3 regions of the Paenibacillus sp. FSL R5-0810 genome follow, and region 3 is predicted to be linked to each of the others. Evidence: riboswitches for the same ligand, from Rfam matches in the RefSeq annotation. Region 3 holds a riboswitch; each other region holds the start of a gene.
What was found. Region 3 has a riboswitch for cyclic di-AMP ahead of MKX76_RS04825 (C40 family peptidase). Riboswitches for the same ligand answer to the same signal wherever they lie in the genome.
Positions count from the first base shown of each region.

Region 1: linked by a shared signal. The riboswitch ahead of MKX76_RS27960 (TrkH family potassium uptake protein) and the one ahead of MKX76_RS04825 (C40 family peptidase) in region 3 are both predicted to bind cyclic di-AMP.
Region 2: linked by a shared signal. The riboswitch ahead of MKX76_RS20965 (hypothetical protein) and the one ahead of MKX76_RS04825 (C40 family peptidase) in region 3 are both predicted to bind cyclic di-AMP.

Region 1 is NZ_JBBOCF010000001.1:6,255,073-6,258,346, forward strand. Features, by position in the region: gene MKX76_RS27955 (CPBP family intramembrane glutamic endopeptidase) at 1-1,028, opposite strand, end outside; cyclic di-AMP (ydaO/yuaA leader) riboswitch at 1,320-1,466, shown strand; gene MKX76_RS27960 (TrkH family potassium uptake protein) at 1,542-2,870, shown strand; gene MKX76_RS27965 (potassium channel family protein) at 2,887-3,274, shown strand, end outside.
Region 2 is NZ_JBBOCF010000001.1:4,712,138-4,715,411, reverse strand. Features, by position in the region: gene MKX76_RS20970 (proline dehydrogenase family protein) at 139-1,059, shown strand; cyclic di-AMP (ydaO/yuaA leader) riboswitch at 1,628-1,802, shown strand; gene MKX76_RS20965 (hypothetical protein) at 1,932-2,342, shown strand; gene kdpF (K(+)-transporting ATPase subunit F) at 2,498-2,575, shown strand; gene kdpA (potassium-transporting ATPase subunit KdpA) at 2,607-3,274, shown strand, end outside.
Region 3 is NZ_JBBOCF010000001.1:1,032,221-1,035,494, forward strand. Features, by position in the region: gene MKX76_RS04810 (glycoside hydrolase family 28 protein) at 1-293, shown strand, start outside; gene MKX76_RS04815 (IS3 family transposase) at 493-1,386, opposite strand; gene MKX76_RS04820 (transposase) at 1,323-1,667, opposite strand; cyclic di-AMP (ydaO/yuaA leader) riboswitch at 1,957-2,090, shown strand; gene MKX76_RS04825 (C40 family peptidase) at 2,094-2,570, shown strand; gene MKX76_RS04830 (stalk domain-containing protein) at 2,913-3,274, opposite strand, start outside.

The DNA of each region.
Region 1 (3,274 bases), 5.2 Mb from region 3:
ACAAGCGAGAAATAGAGCAAGGCGGAGAAGACGAGGGAGTAGATGGCGTAGAAGATCATCATCCCGATGATGCCGGTCTCGGACATTCCTTGTGCCTTAAAGACCGGAACCAGGTTGTACGTATTCAGCATCTGGATGACAAACAACAGGACGGACAGCAGGATACCGCGCTTAAACGAGGTATAGGCTCTGGTCTTGACGCTGTAGACGATGGCCAGGATACCGAGCACAAGCGTAAACAAACCGTACCCGACCAGCGTCAGCAGCGTTGCATCCTGCGTCTGCTTGTTCACATAGGCAGCATGCGCTGCCGGAACCGAGAACGCGGGCTCGAAGGAACGCAGTGTCCCATGTTCAAAGGTAAATGCCAGCTGCAGCCTCGAATCCCCGATGGCGGCTTCCGTGACGGTATATCTCAGCTTAGGTTCGCCTTCCCGGGTAGAAAGCTGCAGCTGCGTCGCATCGTATCCGGCCCACTTGAGCCACGGCTCCGCGAGCGCCTGCTTCTCGGCCAGCGTCATGCCTTCCTCAACCAGAAGCAGCATTTGCTTCCGGACCTCCCCTTGATTCAGCTCGATCCTGTCGTAACTGGAGCGGGCGGAATCATAGGAGAATCCCGCGATGCCGGCATTCTGCATATGCACATCCACGTTCAGCGCATCGCCACCCGGCAAGGTGAAGCGGACGCGGTATACGTCATATGGGTATTTGGCTTCGTAATTCTTGTTATACTCCTTTAGCTTCTTTTCCTTGGCCAAATATCCGTACAGCTCGGAGTTGGACTGGTATGTAACAAGGGGGTCTTGCCCTTCGGAAGCAGGAAACCCTAAACGTTCGCGAGCGAACCGTGACGCCGCTTGCGCAGCCTCATCCTTGGAAATGATTTGCGGATAGGGCGTATCGGTCGACTCGAAGGAAGTGGATGGGAGTACCTGGAATATAAGAAACAGGATCAGACCGATGATGGCCGGTGCGATAAGCTTCTTTAGGTTAGGCGTCAGCTTCAGGGGCTCTTCGGCACGGTTCATGAAATTCCTCCTCTTAATTTTAGTGCTTTCCGATATGAATAACCGGCCCCGCAAAAAGCGGATCATAGAGTCAATATAACATACATATGAAGAACAAGCCCTGCTTATCCCAAAGGGCCAATAATGAAATAAAACGCTGAAAAGGAATGAAAGGTTTCGAAAACGTTAGAGAACCATATCCTTGTACTCTTGAATATGCCCAATTCGCGCTCATTTAAAGACTTTTTGGTAAAAAAACGACGTTGGGTTCGCTTCCGGATTGCGTTATAATCACATCATGCTTCAAGGAACCGAATAAACCAGCCGAATTTCGTAATGAGAACGGGGGAACCATGTAATTGGGGTGAATTTCATGATCTCTTTCGGATCATGGATAGGGCGGCCTGTGATAATGCCCGAATCCGTCAGCTAACCTCGTAGGCTGTTGCACAGGAACCAGACCGTGAAGGGCACTGTTTTCCAGTGTCTTTTTTCTTTGATTTTTTTGGAGAAGGTGAAACTTTGAACTCAAAAATGAAGTGGCTTAAGCTGTCACCTCCGCAGATCCTTGCGCTCGGTTTTGCGGCGGCGATCCTGGTCGGTACCATTCTGCTCATGCTGCCCGTATCCAGCAGGACCGGCGAACCGATCAGCGGGATTGACGCCATGTTTACGGCGGCTTCCGCCGTCTGTCTGACCGGGCTTGTTGTCGTGGATACAGGCACAAGCTTCAGTGCTTTCGGACATACGGTGATCCTTCTGCTCATTCAACTCAGCGGGCTTGGGTTTATGACGATGGCAACCCTGTTCGCCCTGGTATTCAAGCGGAGGATATCGCTCAAGGACCGGCTTGTTCTGCAGGAAGCGATGAATCAGTCCTCCATCGAAGGGATCGTTCGTTTGATCCGGCGGGTGTTTATCTATTCCTTGACCTTCGAGGCGTGCGCTGCCGTACTGTTTACACTGCGCTGGGCATGGGATATGCCTATTGGAAAAGCCCTCTATTTTGGGGTGTTCCATTCCGTTTCGCTGTTTAACAATGCGGGCTTCGATCTGTTCGGTGATTTTCATAGTCTCACGGATTATGTCGATGATCCGTTGGTAAACATCGTATCCATGCTGTTGATCATATCCGGCGGCATCGGGTTCGTTGTATTATCCGATTTGATCGATTTCCGTCAAAAAAGGAAGCTGTCGCTTCACTCCAAAGTCGTTCTCTCGATGTCGGGGGCGTTGATCTTCATCGGGGCGATCATCATATTTATTTTTGAGTTCACCAATCCGTTAACGCTGGGCTCCTTGGACGGGGGAGGTAAAGTGCTCGCCTCGTTCTTCCAATCGGTCAGTCCGCGAACAGCGGGCGCGAATTCGATTGATATCGGCGGCCTAAGGCAAGCTACGCAATTTTTCATTATTATACTTATGTTTATCGGAGCGTCGCCGGGATCGACCGGGGGCGGAATCAAGACGACAACCTTTATGGTGATGGTAGGGGCCGTGTTCGCGATGATGAGAGGGCGTGAGGACATCGTCTTATTCCGGTTTCGCCTCGCTCAGGAGCGGGTCTTAAAGGCGTTAACGATTGCGCTTCTTGCGCTGCTGCTCGTATTGACGGTATCCATGATCCTGTCCACGACAGAGGATGCGGATTTTCTGGAGATTCTATTCGAAACGACCTCGGCCTTCGGCACCGTCGGCTTGTCGATGGGATTGACGCCGGATTTGACGGTGTTCGGCAAAATATTGATCAGCTTAACGATGTTTGCCGGACGTCTAGGTCCGCTGACGCTGGCTTATGCACTCGGTCCGAAAAAGGGTAAAGAATTGTATCGTCATCCGGAAGGCAAAATGATTATTGGATAAGGAGTATAGGAGAGACATGAAACCAAAGCAATTTGCAGTGATCGGTTTGGGGCGGTTCGGCTCGAGTCTGGCACTGGAACTAATGGAACTAGGCTATGAGGTTCTCGGCATTGACCGGAACGAAGAGGTCGTCGAGGATATGAGCGAGTATCTGACCCATACGGTGGTCGCCGATGCTACGGATGAGGAGATGCTGAAATCGCTCGGCATCCGCAACTTCGACTGCGGGATCGTCGCGATCGGAGACGATATCCAGATGAGCATTCTGTCCGCCATCCTGCTCAAGGAGCTTGGCGTATCGACCGTCGTGGCCAAAGCGATTTCCGTGCTGCACGGCCGGGCGCTGCAGAAGCTGGGTGTGGACCGGGTCATCTTCCCCGAACGGGATATGGGAATCCGTGTGG
Region 2 (3,274 bases), 3.7 Mb from region 3:
TTCCCTTCCGAAGTCGCTTTTCCATTTTAGCGGAAACTCCCACCAAGCCGAAGGAATGTCCTCTTCGCATGATGCGACCTTTTTTGCATATGAGTTAAGGTAGAGCGCATTTTACTCCGAGAAGAGGGTGAGGCATGCATGGACGGGACCGAGCTTTACCGGAAAGTCGTGTTGACGGTGTCGGGGAACCGGCTGGTGAAATGGCTTTCGATTCGTTACGGCAAGAAACTAGCGGGCAGATTCATTGCGGGAGATACGCTGGAAGAGGCACTCGATGAGATCGAAAGGCTGAACGGGAAGGGAATCCTGGTAACGCTGGACCATCTGGGAGAGGGCATTACTTCGCTGACGGAGGCTTCGGCCTACCGGGAGGAATATATTCGGCTTGTGGAGGGCATCGCCAACCGGGGAGTGCAATCGAACGTATCCCTGAAGCCGACGCAGATGGGCTTGGCGCTCGACCCGCAGGCAGCATACGAGAACATTAGAACGGTGGTCCGGGCGGCCCAAAGGCATGGCAACTTCGTACGGCTGGACATGGAGGACTCGCCATTCACGCAGGCCACGATCGATATGACGCTGCGGCTTCATAAGGAGGGGCTGACCAATGTGGGAACGGTCATCCAGGCCTATTTGTACCGGTCGGAGGAGGACGTCCGGATGCTAATGAAGGAAGGGGTGAAACTCCGGCTGGTCAAGGGAGCTTATAAGGAGCCGGGAACGATTGCGTATCAGAAGAAGCAGGAGATCATCGGCAATTATAAAAATTTAATCAAGCTTCAGCTGGACCAAGGAGCCTATACCGCTGTCGCGACCCACGATAACAACATCATCGATTGGGTCAAAGTATTTGCAGAGCAGAACCGGATCAAGAAGGATGCGTTCGAGTTTCAAATGCTGTATGGGCTGCGCATGAAGGACCAGGCCCGGCTAGCGCAGGACGGTTATCGAATAAGATGCTACATGCCGTACGGCACGATGTGGTACCCGTATTTTACCCGCCGCATTGCAGAGAAGCCGGCCAATCTGATGATGGTGCTGAGGAATATGTTCAAGTGATTGGGAAGCGAAAAACCGCTGACGATTTCGGTAGGGAAACGGTACGAAAGGTCGGAAAAAGTAAATTCCGATTTGTGGCCGTTATTTTCTGAAAAAACGTGAAAACAGCGAAGGAAAGCGCGTACATTTGGGAATGGCATTCATTATTGCCATTCCATCGCCTTATATCGCTTTATTGCTAAGAAATGGCGAAATAGAGAGGGATATCGAGTATGGAGAAGATAATCGGGGATGAAGAGGACTTTCCGGATTGCACCTGTTCCATAATACGTTACACGGGTTTTCGTCTGCATTTACTTCCCGAATCGCCGGTCGTATGATACGAACTATGAATTGACCGGATGATTTCCGGAAGCTGGCAGGGCGGCCTGATACCGCCGTGGAAGCCGGCCAGTGTGGGAGCTGCGGCCTTCCATCGGAAAAAAGCGCGTATGCCGGAGACCGCTATGGGGTCCTTCGGCTCGTACTTGCGTCAAGTGCCTCTCACCGCTTGACCCTCGGCCGGGCCGCTTTGACAGTTTTCGAAAACATCAGGGTCAACCATTAACCGAATACATGCAGCTCGCTAGATTCATTTTCGCTGAGTCCTTGAATGAAAAAGGAGCGGGGGAACCAATCGGGAGACGCGATTTCGCGCGTTCTCTCCGGGGTGAATCCCATAGACAAGATAACGGTCTATGGGTAGGGCGACTCTCACGCCCGAATCCGTCAGCTAACCTCGTAAGCGTATCGAGAGAGGCAACGATTGTCGTGACTTGACGAAGCCGCGGTGTTTTTCGCCGTGCCTTTAGGAAGAAGCCGCGGGAAGAGTTCTTCTCCTCCCGAGGCTTCTTTTTTGTTGCCTTCTCCGACGGACACGAGGAGGAGAACGTATGGAAAAACAGCAAGACACGATTCTGATATCCGCGCCGACCAAGGCCGGAGAGGCATTCATCCGCCAATTGCTCTTAAGGGAGATCCCGTTCGCCGTTCTGGCAAACAACCCTGCAGAGGGGGAGAGGGCGAGCAGGCTCGGATGCAAGGATGTCATCATGCTCGACACGAGAGACGAGCAGACCTGGGTGCTTCCCGAACGGCCGATCGGCAAGGTGTTTCTGTTCGAGAACAGTTTGAACCTCTGCTGCCGCTACTTGCGAATATGCCGGACATGGACCTCGGCTTCGATCTATGTTATTACAAATTCCGGCAATCCGAGACTGATTTACAGAGGGCTTGGCGCGGATGTCGTGCTGCACACGAATCATGACCGCGTCGATTTCCTGATCGCCGCGCTTTTAGACTAGCTACCGGAAAGAGCTGTTTTTACGGCTTACCGCCAAGGAGGGATAACAATGCAGGATGTATATATGCTGCTTCTGCTAGGTGCAGCCTACGGGCTGTTCCGGCTGTTCATAAGCTGGTGCGGCCGCGTTATTCAAGAATCGGAGGGTGACAGGCCATGACGCTGATTTTGATATTGACCGCTGCGTTATTTTTATATTTGGTTTATGCGCTGATTCATCCCGAAAAATTTTAGGATTCAAACATAAAGGAGGAAGCCGCTTATCATGGGCATCGTACAAATCGCCATCGTCATCCTGGTTCTGCTGCTGCTCGTCAAGCCGCTTGGAACCTACCTCTATCTCGTGTTTCGCAATGAACCCGGCGGCACGGACAAATGGTTCTCCTGGGCGGAACGCCCGATATTTGCCCTCATCGGACTCAAGGAACGCAGGGGGATGAGCTGGAAGGGCTATGCGCTCAGCTTCCTGCTCACCAATATCATCCTGGTCGGAGCAGGGTATGCCATCCTCCGTTTTCAACAGGTGCTGCCGTGGAATCCGAACGGCATCGAGAACATGGAGCCGACGTTGTCGCTCAATACAATGATCAGCTTCATGACCAATACGAACTTGCAGCACTATAGCGGGGAGTCGGGCCTCTCTTACTTTTCCCAGATGGCCGTGATCATGATGATGATGTTCACGTCCGCCGCCACCGGGCTGTGCGTTGCCATCGCCTTTATCCGGGCCGTGACGACGAAAGGCGCTACGGTCGGCAACTTCTTCGAAGACTTCGTGAAGGCCATGACCCGGGTGTTTATCCCGGCGGCCTTCCTTATTGCCATGCTGCTGGTGGCACTGCAGGTGCCGCAGACGTTAAAGCCGACCATGAGCGTAACGACCCTTTCGGGATCAGAGCAGCAGATTGCGGTCGGCCCGGTAGCCGCGCTTGA
Region 3 (3,274 bases):
TGATGCGGTCGGCCATCACAAGTCGGGAAGGCATTGTATGCCGCAATGGAAAGAACCTGACGATTCAGGACATGGTCCTTCGCAATCAGGAAAATCCGCTGCTTCTTTTTCACCAGAGCCGAAATGTACAGGTGGTGAACGTCAAGGGGGAAAGCGACTCGCTGGATGACCGCTTGCTTGTGGTTACCGGGGAACGGTCCGGGCAAATCGAATGCTCGGGGCTGCATGCTGATAGGGCAGGACAGATTATGATTTCTTCTGAAGTGGAACCGGAGGAGGTCGTGATCAAGTAGCTTTGCTGTTGGATGCATTAAGGTTTAGAAGGGAGGTGATCGAATTATAACCGTTGCAATCTCAATATGATAAGGAGGTACGCCATTGAAAGCTGCAAAATGGCTGAAGCAAATGCTTGTTCTATCGATGAATTTGCTAGAACAAGAAGCCGGCCCCCTGAACTTAACCCTGTCAAGTAGACAGCCTAAAAAAGCAGCCTTAAGCAACCCTAGTTCGGTACTCAACCGGACTAAGGTTGTTTAGTTTTTGTTGAAAACGTTCATGGTTGTAAAAATGGATATATCGTTCAATTGCCTTTACGAGCTCTTCCTCGGTCGAGAAAGTGTCGAGTCGAAGACATTCTGACTTCAGGTGTCCAAAGAAGCTCTCGATACAAGCGTTATCCCAGCAGTTTCCCTTACGCGACATACTCACTTTAATTTTCTTACGCTTCAAAAAAGCATGGTACTCCTTGTGAGTATACTGGAAGCCCTGGTCGCTGTGGAGCAGCAGGTTGGCTACTTTGCGTTTATGTACAGCTGCTTGTACGGTCTCCAGCACAAGCTTTAAATTGTTGTGGCGTCCGATCCGAAAGGCAACCACCTCGTTGTTATACAGGTCAAAAATAACCGACAGGTACAGAAAGCGAGAGCCGATTGGCAGATAGGTCACATCGGTGACCCATTTCGTATTGGGTGCCGTGGCGTTAAAATCCCGATTCAGTACATTGGTTGAGGTAATCCCTGCCTCCCGACGGCCAAAGTATGGCTTCCTTCGCCTAATACGCGCACGAATCCCCAGTTCTTTCATCAGCCGGTACACACGCTTATGGTTGACGTTCAAGCCAAAGGTTTTCTTTAGCCAGACACGAATCCGTGGGTATCCGTAAATGCCCTTTAGCTGAGTATGGCACTCTAGAATCTTCTCTTTCAGAGCCTGCTCATCGATCTGTTTGGGCGTTGGATTATTCTTTCTGGCTGCCCATTTGTAGTAACTACTTCGAGCGATACCTGCCAGTTCACACAGCAAGGCCACGGGGTAGTTGCTGGTTAGCGCTTCGATGGCTTGGTAGGTTTGACGTCGCTTTGCTCTTGCCCCCTTTGCAGTTCCCATAGCTTTTTTAGCAAGGCATTCTCCGCTCGCAGCCGCAGGACTTCTTCCTCCAAGGTTTTGGCCTTCTTCGGTCTCCCGTTCTTCGAACCCGTCGAGGTGCCTCTTTTTTCCTTGAGACCCTCAATTCCTTCTCGCTCGTAGTGAGCCACCCATCTTCGAACCATCCTATCATCGATGCCCAAGGTCTTGGCTACCGTCTTGTAGCCAAGACCTTCCTCCAGGAACATCGCAACAGCCTTGCGCTTAAATTCGATGTCATATGTCTTTCTTATTTCGCCCATGGAAAAAATCCCCTCCAAAGTAGACTTTAATGCGCTTTTTACACACTGTCTACTTAAAGGGGATAATATCACCCTAGGTGTCGGCTTCTTGCATGGAGGTTTTTTCGCCGCACTTAGAAAACGGAAACAATTTTAACATAAATGTCATGACTATGTGACCTTTCATATAGTAAAAACACTGTTAAAACTCTTTCGATTCGACGGCGATATCTAAAAAACGATAGATTTATCGGATATTATTGACAGTTTGCTAGCTTGTATACTATATTAAGAAAGGGTTACAAAATGTTAATGAATTTTGCCGAATTTCGCTAGAGAAAACGGGGGAACCGTCCTGGGTGAATTATTCTTGTAGTAGAGGGAATATAGGTGACCTTCAGCCGAACCCTTAGCTAACTCCGTAGGCATCGAAGGAGAGAATATATTTTGAAGAAATTGGTCATTTCTTTGCTAGGATCCGCAATCATTTTTTCTTCCGGTGCCGTGACAGCGTTTGCCGATCAGCAGCCTAACTTTCAGCAGCAAGTGAAGCAGTTAGTAGGAACACCGTACAAGTGGGGCGGAACAACCACAAGCGGATTTGATTGCTCCGGATTTATTCTGTATATGTTCCGTAACTTTGATCTTGACCTTCCGCGCACTTCCCAAGGACAAGCCCAAGTAGGCGTGCATGTAGACCAGGAAGAGCTGCGTGTCGGTGATCTGGTATTCTTCAACACGAACGGCAAGGGAATTTCACATGCTGGCGTTTATATTGGAGACGGGCAATTCGCACATGCTTCAAGCAGCAAGGGTGTTCGAATCAGCAAGCTTAGCGACTCTTACTATAAGCCACGTTATGTTACCGCACGCCGGGTGTTAAGCCAAGAGGAATATGCGAAGCTGGTAGGAAGTGTTAGCTAGATCAGCTCATCTTTGATCTTGATCCAGCTCTCTGCACAATGATCGTCTTGTAAGTCCTGGTAAGGAATTCTATGATCGATTTTCAGTGATTGCACCGAATACATACATAAGTCTTGATGATGACCTCTGTATACGACAGAGGTCATCTTTTTTTTGTGCCGGTCATGTGGAAGATTGGCATCGGCTAATTCATAGCCTGTGTCGTTTCAATGGCTGTCAGAGATGCTCGGTTATCACGGAAGCATTGAACAAGCGAACAGGCTGCAGGTCCATAACGACCGGCAGCCTGTGTAGTGATGATCGGAAGGATGGACTCATCCACGCTTCAACCTTTATTACGGATCACTCTTTGATCACCGCTTCGTTCATGGCGCCTTCGATATCATCACCGTAGACTCTGAATATACCGAGCCGCCACAATGCCGCACCTTTCAGCTGATAGCGCTTGGCCAGACCAAGCTTGTCGTCGATGGAGTTCTCCGTTTCGCTGCCCAGGCTAATTCCAAGCAGAAGCTTGTCCTTAGGGGCTCCGGCATCAAGTGCAAGCTGAATAGCCTGCTGCACTTGCGTGTTCGGTTCCGGCTTCCGGTCTTTGGTGCCAACCGGGTGATACTGGTATGCCATGATAATTAGATCGTCGGCAATCGATGCAAGCGTTTTGTAATCATAGCCTTTATAGGCGCTGTTTAACGGAGGTACGGCCA